2 regions of the Streptomyces sp. NPDC045955 genome follow, and region 2 is predicted to be linked to the other one. Evidence: riboswitches for the same ligand, from Rfam matches in the RefSeq annotation. Region 2 holds a riboswitch; the other holds the start of a gene.

Region 1 (6,211 bases), on a different contig from region 2:
GGCCTGGCCCAGGGACGCGCCGTGAGTGACGGTGCCGTGGTTCTGGAGGAGGCAGCCGGAGCGGTCGGCGAGGGCGCGGAGCATGTTCTCGGCCAGCTCGGCGGTGCCGTACGTGGCGTACGGGGCGACCCGGACGGGCCCGCCGAGCGCGGCGGCCATGTAGTGGATCAGTGGCAGCTCGCTCACGAGCGTCGATACGGCCGTCGCGTGCACGGCGTGGGTGTGGACGACGGCACGGGCGCCGGTCGTGCGGTAGACCGCGAGGTGCATGGGCAGCTCGCTGGTCGGGACGAGCGTGCCGAGGACCTGCCGGCCGTCGAGGTCGACGCCCGTCACGTCGTCCGGCTCCAGCCGGTCGTAGGGGACGCCCGAGGGCGTGACCAGGACCGTGTCCCCGACGCGCACCGAGACGTTCCCGGACGTGCCGACGACGAGTCCGTCGGAGACGGTCCGGCGGGCGGTCGTGACGAGTTCCTCCCAGGCGCGCGCCTCCTCAGGGCGCACGCTCCTGCGCCGCGACTCCCCCACGTCTCGTGTGTCCCGCCCGTCGCCTCGCTGCTCAGCCATGCGGCGATCCTGCCAGGCGGGCCCCCAACGCGCCGTCGGGCGGGTCCACTTCAGGCCGGAAGCCGTGTATACGAAAAGGTGCATACCACCCCGCCCCCGGCCGGGACGCGAAAGCCTCGACCACGGACACCCCCGCGCCCCCCTCAGTTCATCTTCCGTTCACTCGGATTACCTACGTTCGACGAGCCAATGACCTCGAACGATTGCCTGGGTAAATGGAAAGCTTCTCGCTGATCCTCGCGATTGTGGTGGTAACCGCACTCGCGTTCGATTTCACGAACGGTTTCCACGACACGGCGAACGCGATGGCCACGACCATTTCCACGGGCGCCATGCGGCCCAAGGTCGCCGTCGCCATGTCCGCCGTCCTCAACCTGGTCGGCGCCTTCCTGTCGGTGGAAGTCGCCAACACGATCTCCAAAGGTCTCGTCGACGAGACCGGCATCCGTCCCGAGGTCATCTTCGCCGCCCTGGTCGGAGCGATCCTCTGGAACCTGCTGACCTGGCTGGTCGGCCTGCCGTCGAGTTCCTCGCACGCCCTGATGGGCGGCCTGATCGGCGCCACGATCGCCTCGGCGGGCGTCGGCGCGGTCCACGGCGACGTGCTGGTCACCAAGGTCCTGATCCCGGCGATCGCCGCCCCGCTGGTCGCGGGCATCGCGGCGATGCTCGCGACCCGGCTGACGTACTCCCTCGGCAAGAAGGCCGACGGCAAGGCCTCCGAGAAGGGCTACCGGGCCGGCCAGATCGCCTCCGCGGGCCTGGTCTCGCTGGCCCACGGCACGAACGACGCCCAGAAGACGATGGGTGTCATCACCCTCGCCCTGGTGGCCGGCGGCGCCGTCGCCCCCGACTCCGACCCGCCCACCTGGGTCATCCTCTCGGCGGGTCTCGCCATCGCGCTCGGCACGTACCTCGGCGGCTGGCGCATCATCCGCACCATGGGCAAGGGCCTGACCGACCTCCAGCCGCAGCAGGGCTTCGCCGCCCAGACCAGCGCGGCCACGGTCATCCTGGCCTCCTCGCACATCGGCTTCTCCCTCTCCACCACCCACTCCGTCTCCGGCTCGGTGATGGGCGCCGGGCTCGGCCGCAAGGGCGGTGTCGTCCGCTGGTCGACGGCGACGCGGATGTTCGTCGCCTGGGGCCTGACGCTGCCGGCGGCGGCCCTGGTGGGCGCGCTCGCCGAGTACGTCACCGGCTTCGGCAGCTGGGGCACCGCGGTGGTGGCCGTCTTCCTCGTCGCCTCCAGCGCGGCGATCTGGAAGCTCTCGCGGCGTCAGGTCGTCGACCACACCAACGTCAACGACACCGACGAGGCGGAGCCGGCCGGTGTGGTGACCACGGCGATGGCCGCGGTGACGCCGCCGCCCACGGGTGGCGCGGCCACGGACGAGCCGAGTGCCACGATCCCGGCACCGGCGGCCCCGGCCCCGGCCGAACGCCGGCCCTCCACCACGACCACCCCGGTCTGATCCCGCCCACTCGGTTACAAGGAGAACCTCTGCCATGAAAATCGACTGGGCCGCCCTCGGTTCCGTCTTCGGCGTCAGCCTCGTGGTCACCGTGGCCCTGGTGGGCCTGTTCACCCTCGGCATCACCGGCCTGTCCCGCCGCGAACGGGCGGTGGCTGCCGGCGGGTCCGCGGGGCTCGCGGTGACGGGCGCGTACGCGTGCTTCGCGGCGTGCGCGGCGGCTGTGGGGTACGGGATCTATCTGATCGTGGCCTGACGGCCTGACCGCACGAGGTTCCCGCCGGGCGGGACAGGACTTCCGTCCTGTCCCGCCCGGTCGTCGTGTGGCAGGGGCGCGGTGTGGGCTTCTGCACACTCTCCCCTCGCAGGTCAACGGCAAGTTGACGACTGATCCCGGCCGTGGTGGACTGCCGGGGCCATTAACGGCGGCAGGAGAGGAAGCCGGTGGAAGTCCGGCGCGGTCCCGCCACTGTCACCGGGGTAGCAATCCCCGGGAGCCAGGAACTCTCACCGCCGGTCTAGTCGAACCAGGGCGTGGACACCCTGAGTGAGGACATATCGCCATGCGCGGCTGCCGATCGAGGTTCAGTACCCCACCCCTGCCCGCCCCTGCGGCCGGCTGAGCCCATGGGTGCCGGTCGCGTCTTCGCGTACGGCGCCGCCGCCGGTCTGATCGGTGACCTGCTGCTCGGCGATCCGCGCCGGGGGCATCCGGTCGCCGTGTTCGGGCGGGCCGCGGGCGCCGTGGAACGGGTGCTGTGGCGGGACCACCGGGGATGGGGCGCGCTGCACACCGTGGTGTGCGCCGGAGGAGCCGTCGCGCTCGGGGGCGTCGCCGCGCGCGCCGTGCGGGACTCCGCCGTCGCGTCCGTCGCGCTGACCGGTGCCGCCACCTGGGCCGTGGTCGGGGGGACTTCGCTCGCGCGGGAGGCACGAGCCGTCGGGCGTGCCCTGGAGGTGGGGGACGTCGAAGGCGCCCGGGCGCGGCTGCCGCATCTGTGCGGGCGGGATCCGCAGGCGCTCGACGCCGACGGGATCGCCCGGGCCGTGGTCGAGTCCGTCGCCGAGAACACCTCCGACGCGGTCGTGGGGGCGCTCGTGTGGGGGGCCGTCGGCGGTGTGCCGGGGCTCCTCGGGTTCCGGGCCGTCAACACCCTCGACGCCATGGTCGGGCACAAGTCGGCCCGATACCGGCGCTACGGGTGGGCCTCCGCGCGGCTGGACGATCTCGCGGGCTGGCCGGGGGCCCGGCTGACCGCCGTGCTCGCGGCCCTGGCAGGAGACGACCCACGGGGAGCGGTCAGGGCCTGGCGTGCCGACGCCGACCGGCATCCGAGCCCCAACGCCGGGCCCGTGGAGGCCTCGTTCGCCGGGGCGCTCGGGGTGCGGCTGGGCGGGACCCTGTCGTACGGCGGGCGCGTCGAGCACCGGCCCGTGCTCAACGGGGCCGGGCGGGCCGTCGCCACCCGGGACATCGAACGGGCCGTACGGCTGTCCAGGCGTGTCGGCTGGCTCGCGCTCGGCGTCTGTGCCGCCGCGCGCCGCATCGCGAAAGGGAGTACGTCATGACGGGCGGTGGGCTTCTCGTCGCCGGTACCACCTCCGACGCCGGCAAGAGCGTCGTGACGGCCGGGATCTGCCGGTGGCTGGTGCGGCAGGGCGTCAAGGTCGCGCCCTTCAAGGCGCAGAACATGTCCCTCAATTCGTTCGTGACGAAGGAGGGGGCCGAGATCGGGCGGGCGCAGGCCATGCAGGCGCAGGCCTGCCGCGTCGAGCCGACCGCGCTGATGAACCCGGTGCTGCTCAAGCCCGGCGGCGAGAGCAGCAGTCAGGTCGTGCTGCTGGGCAAGCCGGTCGGGGAGCTCAGCGCACGCGGGTACCACGGCGGACGCCAGCAGAAGCTGCTCGGTACCGTGCTGGACTGCCTGGAGCAGTTGCGGGGCACGTATGACGCGGTGATCTGTGAGGGGGCGGGCAGTCCCGCCGAGATCAACCTGCGGCGGACCGACATCGTCAACATGGGGATCGCCCGCAACGCCGGGCTCCCCGTGCTCGTCGTCGGCGACATCGACCGGGGCGGTGTCTTCGCCTCGTTCTTCGGGACGGTCGCGCTGCTGTCGCGCGAGGACCAGAGTTGCGTCGCCGGGTTCCTCGTCAACAAGTTCCGGGGGGACGTCTCCCTGCTGGAGCCGGGGCTCGACATGCTCCAGGGCCTCACCGGGCGGCGTACGTACGGCGTCCTGCCCTTCCGCCACGGTCTCGGGATCGACGAGGAGGACGGGCTGCGCGTCTCCCTGCGGGGAACGGTCCGCGAGTCCGTCGTCGCCCCGCCGGTCGGCGAGGACGTGCTGCGTGTCGCCGTCTGTGCCGTTCCGCTGATGTCCAACTTCACGGACGTCGACGCGCTGGCCGCCGAACCCGGTGTCGTCGTGCGGTTCGTGGACCGGCCGGAGGAACTCGCCGACGCCGACCTCGTCATCGTGCCCGGGACCCGGGGAACCGTCCGTGCGCTGGAGTGGCTGCACGAGCGGGGGCTCGCCGAGGCCCTGGTCCGCAGGGCCGCCGAGCAGCGACCCGTCCTCGGGATCTGCGGCGGCTTCCAGATCCTCGGCGAGCACATCGAGGACGACGTCGAGAGCCGCCGGGGCCATGTCGGGGGGCTCGGGGTCCTGCCCGTGCGGGTGCGGTTCGCCCGCGAGAAGACCCTGACGCGGCCGGAGGGCGAGGCTCTCGGGGAGCGCGTGGAGGGCTACGAGATCCATCACGGCGTCGCCGACGTCCAGGGAGGCGCAGCCTTCCTGGACGGCTGCCGGGTCGGCCAGACCTGGGGCACGCACTGGCACGGCTCGCTGGAGTCGGACGGGTTCCGGCGGGCCTTCCTGCGCGAGGTGGCGGCCGCCGCGGGGCGCCGCTTCGTACCGGCGCCGGACACCTCGTTCGCCGCGCTGCGCGAGGAGCAGCTCGACCGGCTCGGCGACCTGATCGAACAGCACGCGGACACGGACGCGCTGTGGCGGCTCATCGAGTCGGGCGCGCCGCGAGGACTGCCCTTCATTCCACCGGGAGCACCCGCATGAGCACTGTGTTGTTGTTGTCGACCGCCGATACGGACCTGCTGGCGGCCCGGGCCGCCTCCGGTGCCTCGTACCGGATCGGCAACCCGACCCGCGTGGACGTCCGGGAGGAGCTTCCGGCTCTCCTCGACGGCGCGGACATCGCCGTCGTACGGCTGCTCGGCGGCAAGCGGGCCTGGGAGGACGGGCTCGCCGCGCTGAAGGCCTCCGGCGTCCCGACCGTGCTGCTGGGCGGCGAGGCGGTGCCCGACGCGGAGCTGATGGCCGAGTCGTCGGTGCCGGCCGGTGTCGTCGCGGAGGCGCTGAAGTACCTCGTGGCGGGCGGACCGGCCAACCTCGCCGAGCTGGCGCGGTTCCTGTCCGACACCGTGCTGCTCACGGGCGAGGGGTTCGCCGCGCCCGAGCGGATGCCGGAGTACGGCGTCCGGGGCGAGCGCGCGCGGGTCGAGGGCCGGCCGACCGTCGGCGTGCTCTTCTACCGGGCGCACGAGCTGAGCGGCAACACCGCCTTCGTGGACACGCTGTGCGACGCGATCGAGGCGCGGGGCGCCAACGCGCTTCCCGTGTACTGCGGTTCGCTGCGCGGGGCCGACGCGGGGCTGTACGAGATCCTCGGCCGGGCGGACGCCCTCGTCGCCACCGTCCTCGCCGCCGGCGGCACCCACGCCTCGCAGGCCTCGGCGGGCGGTGACGAGGAGTCCTGGGACATCGGCGCCCTCGCCGAGCTGAACATCCCGGTGCTGCAGGGGCTGTGCCTGACGTCCTCACGGAGCGCCTGGGAGGCGTCCGACGCCGCCCTGTCCCCCATGGACGCCGCGATGCAGGTGGCGATCCCGGAGTTCGACGGGCGACTGATCACCGTGCCGTTCTCGTTCAAGGAGCAGGGCGCGGACGACGTGCCCGTGTACGTCGCCGACCCGGAGCGCGCCGCGCGGGTCGCCGGGATCGCCGTACGGCACGCGCGGTTGAAGCACAAGGCGAACGCCGAGAAGAAGCTCGCGCTCGTCTTCACCGCGTACCCGACCAAGCACTCGCGGGTCGGCAACGCCGTCGGGCTGGACACCCCGGCCTCGGCGGTGCGGGTGCTGGACGCCC
Region 2 (9,659 bases):
ACGATCACCAGGCGAACGGCGTCTGTTCGGGTCCCTCACCCAGAACGGGCGCCGTTCGTCTGCGTCGTTCGCCTGCCCGTCGCACGTTCGATCGCTTCCGCTCTCCTGGTGATACGGCACCAGTCACACAACGGGAGGTTCCCCGCAGTGTGGGGTAGTGAATGAAGCAAATGCGTTCCCAGATCGGTCAGTTGTAGTGCTGAATGGGAGGAGCGGGATACGCAACGGCGCACGCCCGGCACGGAAGGAGGGGCGCCCGCGCCAACTGGCGGCTGAGAGGGGTTAGTTCGTGCATGCTTTGTCACACGGCACCACATCGACACCGACCACCATCGCAGTTCCACCGTCGCTCTCCCTTCCGGTGATCGAGGCGGCGTTTCCCCGGCAACTCCACCCCTATTGGCCGAAGTGCCAGGAGAAGACCCGGGCCTGGCTGCTCGAAAAGCGGCTCATGCCCGCGGACAAGGTGGAGGAATATGCCGACGGCCTGTGCTACACGGACCTCATGGCCGGGTACTACATCGACGCCTCCGACGAGGTCATGCAGGCGATCGCGGACTACAGCGCCTGGTTCTTCGTCTGGGACGACCGCCACGACCGCGACATCGTGCACGGCCGCCCGGTCGCCTGGCGGCGGCTGCGGGACCGGCTGCACTCGGCCCTCGACTCCCCCGGGGAGCACCTGCACCACGAGGACCCACTGGTCGCCGGGTTCGCGGACAGCGTGCTGCGGCTGTACGCCTTCCTGCCGACGACGTGGAACCTCCGGTTCGCCCGGCACTTCCACGCGGTGATCGACGCGTACGACCGGGAGTTCCGCAATCGCACCCACGGCATCGTGCCCACGGTCGAGGAGTATCTCCGGCTGCGCCGGCTCACCTTCGCCCACTGGATCTGGACGGACCTGCTGGAGCCGGCCGCGGGATGCGAACTCCCCGACGCCGTACGGAAACACCCGGCATACCGTCGGGCCGCACTGCTGAGTCAGGAGTTCGCCGCCTGGTACAACGACCTCTGCTCGCTTCCGAAGGAAATAGCGGGCGACGAGGTGCACAATCTCGGAATCAGTCTCATCATCCATGAGGGGCTGACCCTGGAACAGGCGGTCGTGGAAGTAAGGCGCCGCGTCGAGAAGTGCATCACGGAATTCCTCGACGTCGAACAGGAAGCATTACGATTCGCCGACTCCCTCGCCGACGGCACCGTGCGGGGAAAGGAACTCAGCGTCGCCGTGCGGGCCTGTCTGAGCAATATGCGGAACTGGTTCAGTTCCGTCTACTGGTTCCATCACGAGTCCGGCCGGTACATGGTCGACAGCTGGGACGACCGGTCCACGCCCCCGTACGTCAACAACGAAGCGGCAGGTGAGAAATGACCGTCGATTCCGTGAAGCCTGAAGCCCCTCTGGTTCCTGAGCCGCGTGAACCGCTCCGGGCGGGCGGTGGTGTCCCCGTCCTGGGGCACGGCTGGAAGCTGGTGCGCGACCCGCTGGCGTTCATGTCCCGGCTGCGCGACCACGGTGACGTGGTCCGGCTGAAGCTCGGGCCGAAGACGGTGTACGCCGTCACCACCCCGGCGCTCACGGGCGCGCTCGCGCTGAGCAACGACTTCATCATCGCCGGGCCGTTGTGGGAGTCCCTGGAGGGCCTGCTCGGCAAGGAGGGCGTGGCCACGGCGAACGGCCCGCGCCACCGCCGCCAGCGGCGCACCATCCAGCCCGCCTTCCGGCTCGACGCCATCCCCGCCTACGGGCCGATCATGGAGGAGGAGGCACACGCGCTCACCGAGCGCTGGAAGCCCGGCGAGACCATCGACTGCACCTCCGAGTCCTTCCGGGTGGCCGTGCGCATCGCGGCCCGCTGCCTGCTGCGCGGCGCCTCCATGGACGAGCGGGCGGAGAGGCTGTGCGTCGCGCTCGCCACCGTCTTCCGCGGGATGTACCGGCGGATGGTGGTGCCGCTCGGGCCGCTCTACAGGCTGCCGCTCCCGGCCAACCGCGAATTCAACCGGGCCCTGGCCGATTTGCATCTCCTGGTGGACGAGATCGTCGCCGAGCGCCGCGCATCCGGTCAAAAGCCGGACGATTTGCTGATGGCATTGCTGGAGGCGACGGACGAGAATGGCGACCCCATCGGGGAACAGGAGATCCACGACCAGGTCGTCGCGATCCTCACCCCCGGCAGCGAAACCGTCGCTTCCACGATCATGTGGCTGCTGCATATGCTCGCGGAACACCCTGAACACGCGGACCGGGTGTGCGACGAAGTAGAAGCCGTCACCGGTGGGAGGCCGGTGGCATTCGCAGACGTCCGAGAACTCAGGCACACCAACAATGTCGTCGTCGAGTCCATGCGTTTGAGCCCGGCCGTGTGGATTCTGACGCGGCGGGCGGTGCGGGACACGGAACTCGGCGGATACCGGATTCCGGCCGGTGCGGACATCGTCTACAGCCCGTACGCGATCCAGCGCGATCCGAAGTCGTACGCGCGGCACCTGGAGTTCGACCCCGACCGCTGGCTTCCGGACCGGGTCAAGGACATCCCGAAGCACGCCATGAGCCCGTTCAGCGTGGGCAACCGCAAGTGCCCGAGCGACCACTTCTCGATGGCCCAGCTGACGCTGATCACGGCGGCGCTGGCCACCAAGTACCGCTTCGAGCAGGTGGCCGGCTCGAACGACGGCACGCGCGTCGGCATCACGCTGCGGCCGCATGACCTGCGGGTGCGGCCGCTGGCGCGGTGAGAGCCCCTGGCCTCAGGCCGCCTCCGGGCCCCTGAATGTGCGCCGGTAGGCGTTCGGCGTCGTCCCGACCGCCCGGACGAAGTGGTGGCGCAGCGCGGCCGCGTTGCCGAACCCCGTTCGACCGGCGATCGCGTCCATCGTCTCGTCCGTCGCCTCCAGCAGCCGCTGGGCCAGCAGCACGCGCTGGCGCAGGATCCAGCGGTAGGGAGTCGTCCCGGTCTCCTGCTGGAAGCGACGGGCGAAGGTGCGCGGGGACATGTGGGCGCGGGCGGCCAACTGCTCGACGGTGACCTCCTCGTCGAGGTGCCGCTCCATCCACGTCAGCACTTCGCCGACCGTGTCGGCCTCGGGGTGCGGCAGCGGGCGCTCGATGTACTGGGCCTGGCCGCCGTCGCGGTGCGGCGGCACCACCATCCGCCGGGCGATCTTGTTGGCGACCTCGGAGCCCTGTTCCTTGCGCACCAGGTGCAGGCAGGCGTCGATCCCGGCGGCCGTGCCGGCTGAGGTGATCACCGGGTCCTCGTCGACGTAGAGCACGTCCGGCTCGACGGCCACCCGCGGATACTGCCGGGCGAGGTCCTTCGCGTGCTTCCAGTGGGTGGCGCAGCGGCGGCCGTCCAGCAGTCCGGCCGCGGCCAGCACGAAGACGCCGGAACAGACGCTCAGCACCCGGGCCCCGCGGCCGACCGCGCGACGCAGGGCGTCCAGCAGTTCCGGCGGGAAGTCCCGGGACGCGTAGCTTTTCCCGGCCGGCACGGCGATCAGGTCTGCCGTCTCCAGCCGCTCCAGGCCGTGCTCGACCTGGAGCGAGAAGCCCGAGTTCATGCGCAGCAGCGGGCCCTCGGCCGAGGCGACGGCGAAGTCGTAGACCGGCAGGCCTTCGTCGCTTCGGTCGGTGCCGAAGACCTCGCACACCACACCGAGTTCGAAGGGATTCACGCCGTCGAGAAGGACGACGGCCACGTTCTGGAGCATGTCTCCAGTGTGCCTCGTCAGTGGCAGTAATTCGAGGGTCTCCGGCAGTACTGCCACTGACGGTAAGGAGTCATCGGCGCGACAGTGGTGTCCATGGACACGAACCAGGTACAGACACTCATCGCAATGATCTTCGTACTCGGGATGCTGGTCCTCCTGGTCCTCCCGTCAGTGATCGGTGTCGTCCGCGACCGGCGCGTCGACCGTCAGATCAGGGAGGCCCAGGAGGCCCGCGAAGGCGAGCGGCCTCAGAAGTCCTCGTCCAGGTCGACGGTGCCCTCCACCGCCACCTGGTACGCGGAGGGCCGCCGCTCGAAGAAGTTGGTCAGCTCCTGAACCCCCTGGAGCTCCATGAAGGAGAAGGGGTTCTCGGAGCCGTAGACCGGAGCGAAGCCCAGGCGGGTGAGCCGCTGGTCGGCGACGCACTCCAGGTACTGCCGCATCGACTCGGTGTTCATGCCCGGGAGGCCGTCACCGCACAGGTCGCGCGCGAACTGCAGCTCGGCCTCGACGGCCTCGCGGAGCATGTCCGTCACCTCCTGCCGGAGCCGGTCGTCGAACAGCTCCGGCTCCTCCTTGCGGACGGTGTCGACCACGTCGAAGGCGAACGACATGTGCATCGTCTCGTCGCGGAACACCCAGTTGGTGCCGGTGGCCAGACCGTGCAGCAGACCCCGGCTGCGGAACCAGTAGACGTACGCGAAGGCGCCGTAGAAGAACAGGCCCTCGATGCACGCGGCGAAGCAGATCAGGTTCAGCAGGAAACGGCGGCGGTCGGCCTGCGTCTCCAGCCGGTCGAGCTGGTCCACCGAGTCCATCCACTTGAAGCAGAAACCTGCCTTCTCGCGGATGGAGGGGATGTTCTCCACGGCCGCGAAGGCCGCCGCCCGGTCGTCGTGGTCGGGGAGGTAGGTGTCCAGGAGCGTCAGATAGAACTGGACGTGCACGGCCTCCTCGAAGAGCTGCCGGCTCAGATACAGCCGAGCCTCGGGGGAGTTGATGTGCTTGTACAGCGTCAGCACCAGGTTGTTCGCGACGATCGAGTCGCCCGTGGCGAAGAAGGCGACCAGCCTGCCGATCAGGTGCTGCTCGGCGGGAGAGAGCTTGGCGAGGTCGGTGACGTCCGAGTGGAGGTCGACCTCCTCCACGGTCCAGGTGTTCTTGATGGCGTCCCGGTAGCGCTCGTAGAAGTCCGGGTAGCGCATCGGGCGCAGGGTGAGCTCGAAGCCGGGGTCGAGCAGGTTCTGAGTCATCACAGTCGGCGCGAAGCGCCGTCCTCCAGGGGTGGCGGTCGGGTGGCGGGTGGGAATTACTGGCAGGCTTCGCAGGACTCGGGGTTTTCCAGGGAGCAGGCGACCGCTTCGGGGTCCGGGGTGGCCTGCACGGGGACGGTGGCCTGGGCCGCGCGGGCGATGCGGGTCGCCGGGCGCGAACGCAGGTAGTACGTGGTCTTCAGCCCGGACTTCCAGGCGTAGGCGTACATCGAGGAGAGCTTGCCGATGGTCGGCGTCTCCATGAAGAGGTTCAGGGACTGGGACTGGTCCAGGAACGGGGTCCTGGCCGCCGCCATGTCGATCAGGCCGCGCTGCGGGATCTCCCACGCCGTGCGGTAGAGGGCGCGTACGTCCTCGGGGATCCAGGTGAAGTCCTGCACCGAGCCGTTGGCCTCGCGCAGGGCCTCCCGGCTGCGGGCGTCCCACACGCCGAGCCGCTTCAGCTCCTGAACCAGGTAGGAGTTGACCTGGAGGAACTCACCGGACAGCGTCTCGCGCTTGAACAGGTTGGACACCTGCGGCTCGATGCACTCGTACACGCCCGCGATGGAGGCGATCGTGGCCGTCGGCGCGATGGCGAGGAGCAGGGAGTTGCGCATGCCCGTCGCGGCGACGCGCTCGCGCAGGGCCGCCCAGCGCTTTGGCCAGGTCAGCTCCACGTCGTAGTGGTCGGGGTGGAGCACACCCTTGGCCGTACGGGTCTTCTCCCAGGCCGGCAACGGGCCGTTGCGCTCGGCGAGATCGGCGGAGGCCTCGTAGGCGGCGAGCATGATCCGCTCGGCGATGCGGGTGGAGAGCGCCTTGGCCTCCGGTGAGTCGAAGGGCAGGCGCAGCTTGAAGAAGACGTCCTGCAGACCCATGACCCCGAGGCCGACCGGACGCCACCTGGCGTTGGAACGGCCTGCCTGCTCGGTCGGGTAGAAGTTGATGTCCACGACCCGGTCGAGGAACGTCACGGCCGTGCGGACGGTCTCGTCCAGCCGCTCCCAGTCGATGTCCCCGCCGGACCGGTCGACGAGCGCGCCGAGGTTGACCGACCCCAGGTTGCAGACCGCCGTCTCCCCGTCGCTGGTGACCTCCAGGATCTCCGTGCAGAGGTTGGAGGAGTGGACGACGTGGCCCGGTTCGGCCGTCTGGTTGGCGGTGCGGTTGGCGGCGTCCTTGAAGGTCATCCAGCCGTTGCCGGTCTGCGCGAGGGTGCGCATCATGCGGCCGTACAGCTCACGGGCGGGCAGGGTCTTCTTCGCCAGGCCCTTCGCTTCGGCGGCCCGGTACGCGGCGTCGAACTCCTCGCCCCACAGGTCGGCCAGCTCGGGCACGTCCGACGGGGAGAACAGCGACCACTGCGCGTCGGCGTTCACACGCCGCATGAACTCGTCGGGCACCCAGTGCGCGAGGTTCAGGTTGTGCGTGCGGCGGGCGTCCTCACCGGTGTTGTCGCGCAACTCCAGGAACTCCTCGATGTCCAAGTGCCAGGTCTCCAGGTAGACCGCGGCGGCGCCCTTGCGGCGGCCGCCCTGGTTCACGGCGGCGACCGAGGCGTCGAGGGTCTTCAGGAACGGGACGATGCCGTTGGAGTGGCCGTTCGTGCCGCGGATCAGCGAACCGCGGGCCCGGATGCGGGAGTACGCGATGCCGATGCCGCCGGCGTGCTTCGACAGCCGCGCCACCTGGTGGTAGCGGTCGTAGATCGAGTCCAGCTCGTCCTTGGGGGAGTCGAGGAGGTAGCAGGACGACATCTGGGGGTGCCGCGTGCCGGAGTTGAAGAGGGTGGGGGAGGAGGGGAGGTACTCGAGCCGGCTCATCAGCCCGTAGAGCGCGGCGACTTCGTCGACTGAGCGGCGGGTGTCGTCCTCGGCGAGACCGGCGGCGACGCGCAGCATGAAGTGCTGGGGCGTCTCGATCACCTTGCGGGTGATCGGGTGCCGGAGCAGATAGCGGCTGTGCAGGGTACGCAGGCCGAAGTAGCCGAAGCGGTCGTCGGCGGCCGTGTCGATCAGGGCGTCGAGACGGGCGGCGTGGACGCGCACGAACTCGGCGGTCCGGTCGGCGATGAGGCCCTCCCGATGCCCGGCCGCCACGGCCTCGGTGAAGCACGTGACGCCCTGCGAGGCGGCCTCGGCGCGGATCCCGATCGTCAGCAGGCGCGCGGCCAGCCGGGAGTAGGCGGGATCCTCGGAGATGAGGCCCGCGGCCGCCTCGGTCGCCAGCTCGCGCAACTCCGACTGGTCGGCCCGCGCGGACCGGCCGCGCAGCGCGGCGGCGGCGACCCGGCCCGGGTCGGCGTCGGGCAGGTCGGCGGTCAGCTCGGTCAGGGTCCGCAGCAGCGCGGCACCGGGACCGTCGTGCTCTTTTTCCGCGGCTGAGACCGGATCGGCTGGCGCGATGGTCACGTGGGGCTCTCCCTCGCTCGGCACGGGGCCTCAGCGAGGGCAGGGGGCAGCGCGAACGCACGCGGCGTCGCGTCCACCGGCCCACTCCGCGAGGCCCGGACGTCAGGGCGCACCGACCGGGCGGCCGGGCGCGCTGTCGGCAGGTCCTCGGACTGAAGCCTGTGCGCGAACACGCACAAGTACACCGTTGCGGGACAGTTCCGGATTCGCACCGGATTCCCCTGCGGCGACAGCGAGCATGAGCATACATCTTGTGCCGGGCGGCGAAAGCACCCCTAGATGTAGTGTCGCGACGGTTTCACAGCGTCAACTCGTAGGTGAGGAGAGTGATGTCGGCGAGCTCCGGAAGGGGGTTCCAGTCGCGCTCCGGGGTACGGGCGAAGCCGAGGCGTTCGTAGATGCGGTGGGCGGAGCGCATGGTGCGCTGTGTCGACAGGACGACGCGGACGCAGCCGTCCGTCGCCCGGGCGCGGTCGACGCAGGCGCGGACGAGGGCCTCTCCGGCGCCGCGGCCGCGGGCCTCGTGGGCGACGGCGAGCATCCGTATCTCGGCTTCTGAGGGCCGGGCGATGTCGGCCATGGGACCGCCGGCGGGGACGAAGGTGACGCCGCCGAGGAGGTGTTCGCCTTGGGTGGCCACCAGGACGTCCGCGGCGGCGGCCCGCTTGGCCACGTCCCTGAGTTCGCCGAGGTATCCGTCGCTCTCCCCGAAGTCGAGGAGGCCGTCCCGCAGGTAGGCCTGGGCGGTGATCTCGCCGAGGGCGTCGTATTCGGCGGGCTTCACCCGCCGGATGAGGATGTCCATGGTCCGAGTGTGCGGGACGGGTATGGCAACGGGCCACCGGTTTTCCACCGACGGCCCGCTGTCACCTGCGAGTCAGTGCGAGGTGCCCGCCGTCGCCGGCGGAAGCTCCACCTGGACGCCGGGGTCGCCCGCGTCCGCCGTGTAGTCCTCCGGCTTGGTCTCGTCGATGCCGTCGGGGGCCTTCAGAGCCCTCAGGGCGAAGGTCAGGACGACGGTGACGACGACGTTCAGGACGAACGCCGTGAGGCCGATGTAGCCGATCTCGCCGATGCCCGGGATCTCCTTCGAGGAGCCGCCGAAGTGCTTCTGGGTCGGCGAGGCGACGCCGTACGCGGCGACCGTTCCGTAGACCATGCCGACCGCCCAGCCCGCGAGCAGCGCCCAGCGGTGGAACCAGCGGGTGAACAGGCCGCCCACCAGGGCCGGGAAGGTCTGCAGGATCCAGATGCCGCCCAGTAGCTGGAAGTTGATGGCGACCGTCTTGTCCATGGTGAGGACGAAGGCCAGCGCGCCCACCTTCACCAGCAGCGACACCAGCTTGGAGACCTTGGTCTCCTGCGCGGGCGTGGCGTCGGGCTTGATGAAGTCCTTGTAGATGTTGCGGGTGAAGAGGTTCGCGGCCGCGATGGACATGATGGCCGCCGGGACCAGGGCTCCGATGCCGATCGCCGCGAAGGCCACGCCCGCGAACCAGTCGGGGAACATGGTCTCGAACAGCTGCGGAATCGCCAGCTGTCCGTTCTGCACCTTGATCCCGGCCGCGATCGCCATGAAGCCGAGCAGTGCGAGCAGGCCCAGCATCAGCGAGTACAGCGGCAGGATCGTGGTGTTGCGGCGGATCACGTCACGGCTCTTCGAGGACAGCGTCGCCGTGATCGAGTGCGGGTACATGAACAGCGCGAGCGCGGAGCCCAACGCCAGCGTGGCGTACGTCCACTGCCCCGCCTCCGGCGGCGCGAGCGCACCGCGCGGCGCGCCCGTCGCCGGGTTGGTCTGGCTGAACGCGTCGCCCGCCTTGGCGAAGATGTCGTCGAAGCCGCCCAGCTTGATCGGGATGTAGATGATCGCCACCGCGATGACGATGTAGATCAGGGTGTCCTTCACGAACGCGATCAGCGCCGGCGCCCGCAGACCCGACGAGTACGTGTACGCCGCCAGCACACCGAAGGCGATCAGCAGGGGCAGGTCCTTGATGAACCAATTGGTGTTCTCGCCGCCGCCGACGCCCATGACGTCCAGCACGGCCTGGATGCCGACCAGTTGGAGCGCGATGTACGGCATCGTGGCCAGGATGCCGGTCACGGCCACCGCCAGCGACAGGCCCTTGGAGCCGAACCGGCCGCGCACGAAGTCGGACGTCGTCACGTACCCGTGCTTGTGCGAGACCGACCACAGGCGGGGGAGGAACGTGAAGATCAGCGGGTAGACGAGGATCGTGTAGGGCACCGCGAAGAAGCCGGCCGCGCCCGC

What was found. A riboswitch is a leader RNA that binds a small molecule or an ion and turns the genes downstream of it on or off. The one in region 2 is predicted to bind cobalamin.
Region 1: another riboswitch for cobalamin. It lies ahead of AC07F0_RS15565 (cobalamin biosynthesis protein); the one in region 2 lies ahead of AC07F0_RS24755 (ribonucleoside-diphosphate reductase subunit alpha).

Annotation. Positions count from the first base shown of each region.
Region 1 covers NZ_JBWKKY010000006.1:392,047-398,257, reverse strand. The annotation lists gene AC07F0_RS15580 (class II aldolase/adducin family protein) at 1-567, opposite strand, end outside; gene AC07F0_RS15575 (inorganic phosphate transporter) at 783-2,042, shown strand; gene AC07F0_RS15570 (hypothetical protein) at 2,077-2,298, shown strand; cobalamin riboswitch at 2,429-2,568, shown strand; gene AC07F0_RS15565 (cobalamin biosynthesis protein) at 2,670-3,611, shown strand; gene AC07F0_RS15560 (cobyric acid synthase) at 3,608-5,119, shown strand; gene cobN (cobaltochelatase subunit CobN) at 5,116-6,211, shown strand, end outside.
Region 2 covers NZ_JBWKKY010000012.1:61,991-71,649, forward strand. The annotation lists gene cyc1 (epi-isozizaene synthase) at 290-1,375, shown strand; gene AC07F0_RS24740 (bifunctional albaflavenone monooxygenase/terpene synthase) at 1,372-2,742, shown strand; gene AC07F0_RS24745 (GlxA family transcriptional regulator) at 2,755-3,717, opposite strand; gene AC07F0_RS24750 (ribonucleotide-diphosphate reductase subunit beta) at 3,966-4,970, opposite strand; gene AC07F0_RS24755 (ribonucleoside-diphosphate reductase subunit alpha) at 5,027-7,384, opposite strand; cobalamin riboswitch at 7,506-7,630, opposite strand; gene AC07F0_RS24760 (GNAT family N-acetyltransferase) at 7,683-8,189, opposite strand; gene mctP (monocarboxylate uptake permease MctP) at 8,262-9,659, opposite strand, start outside.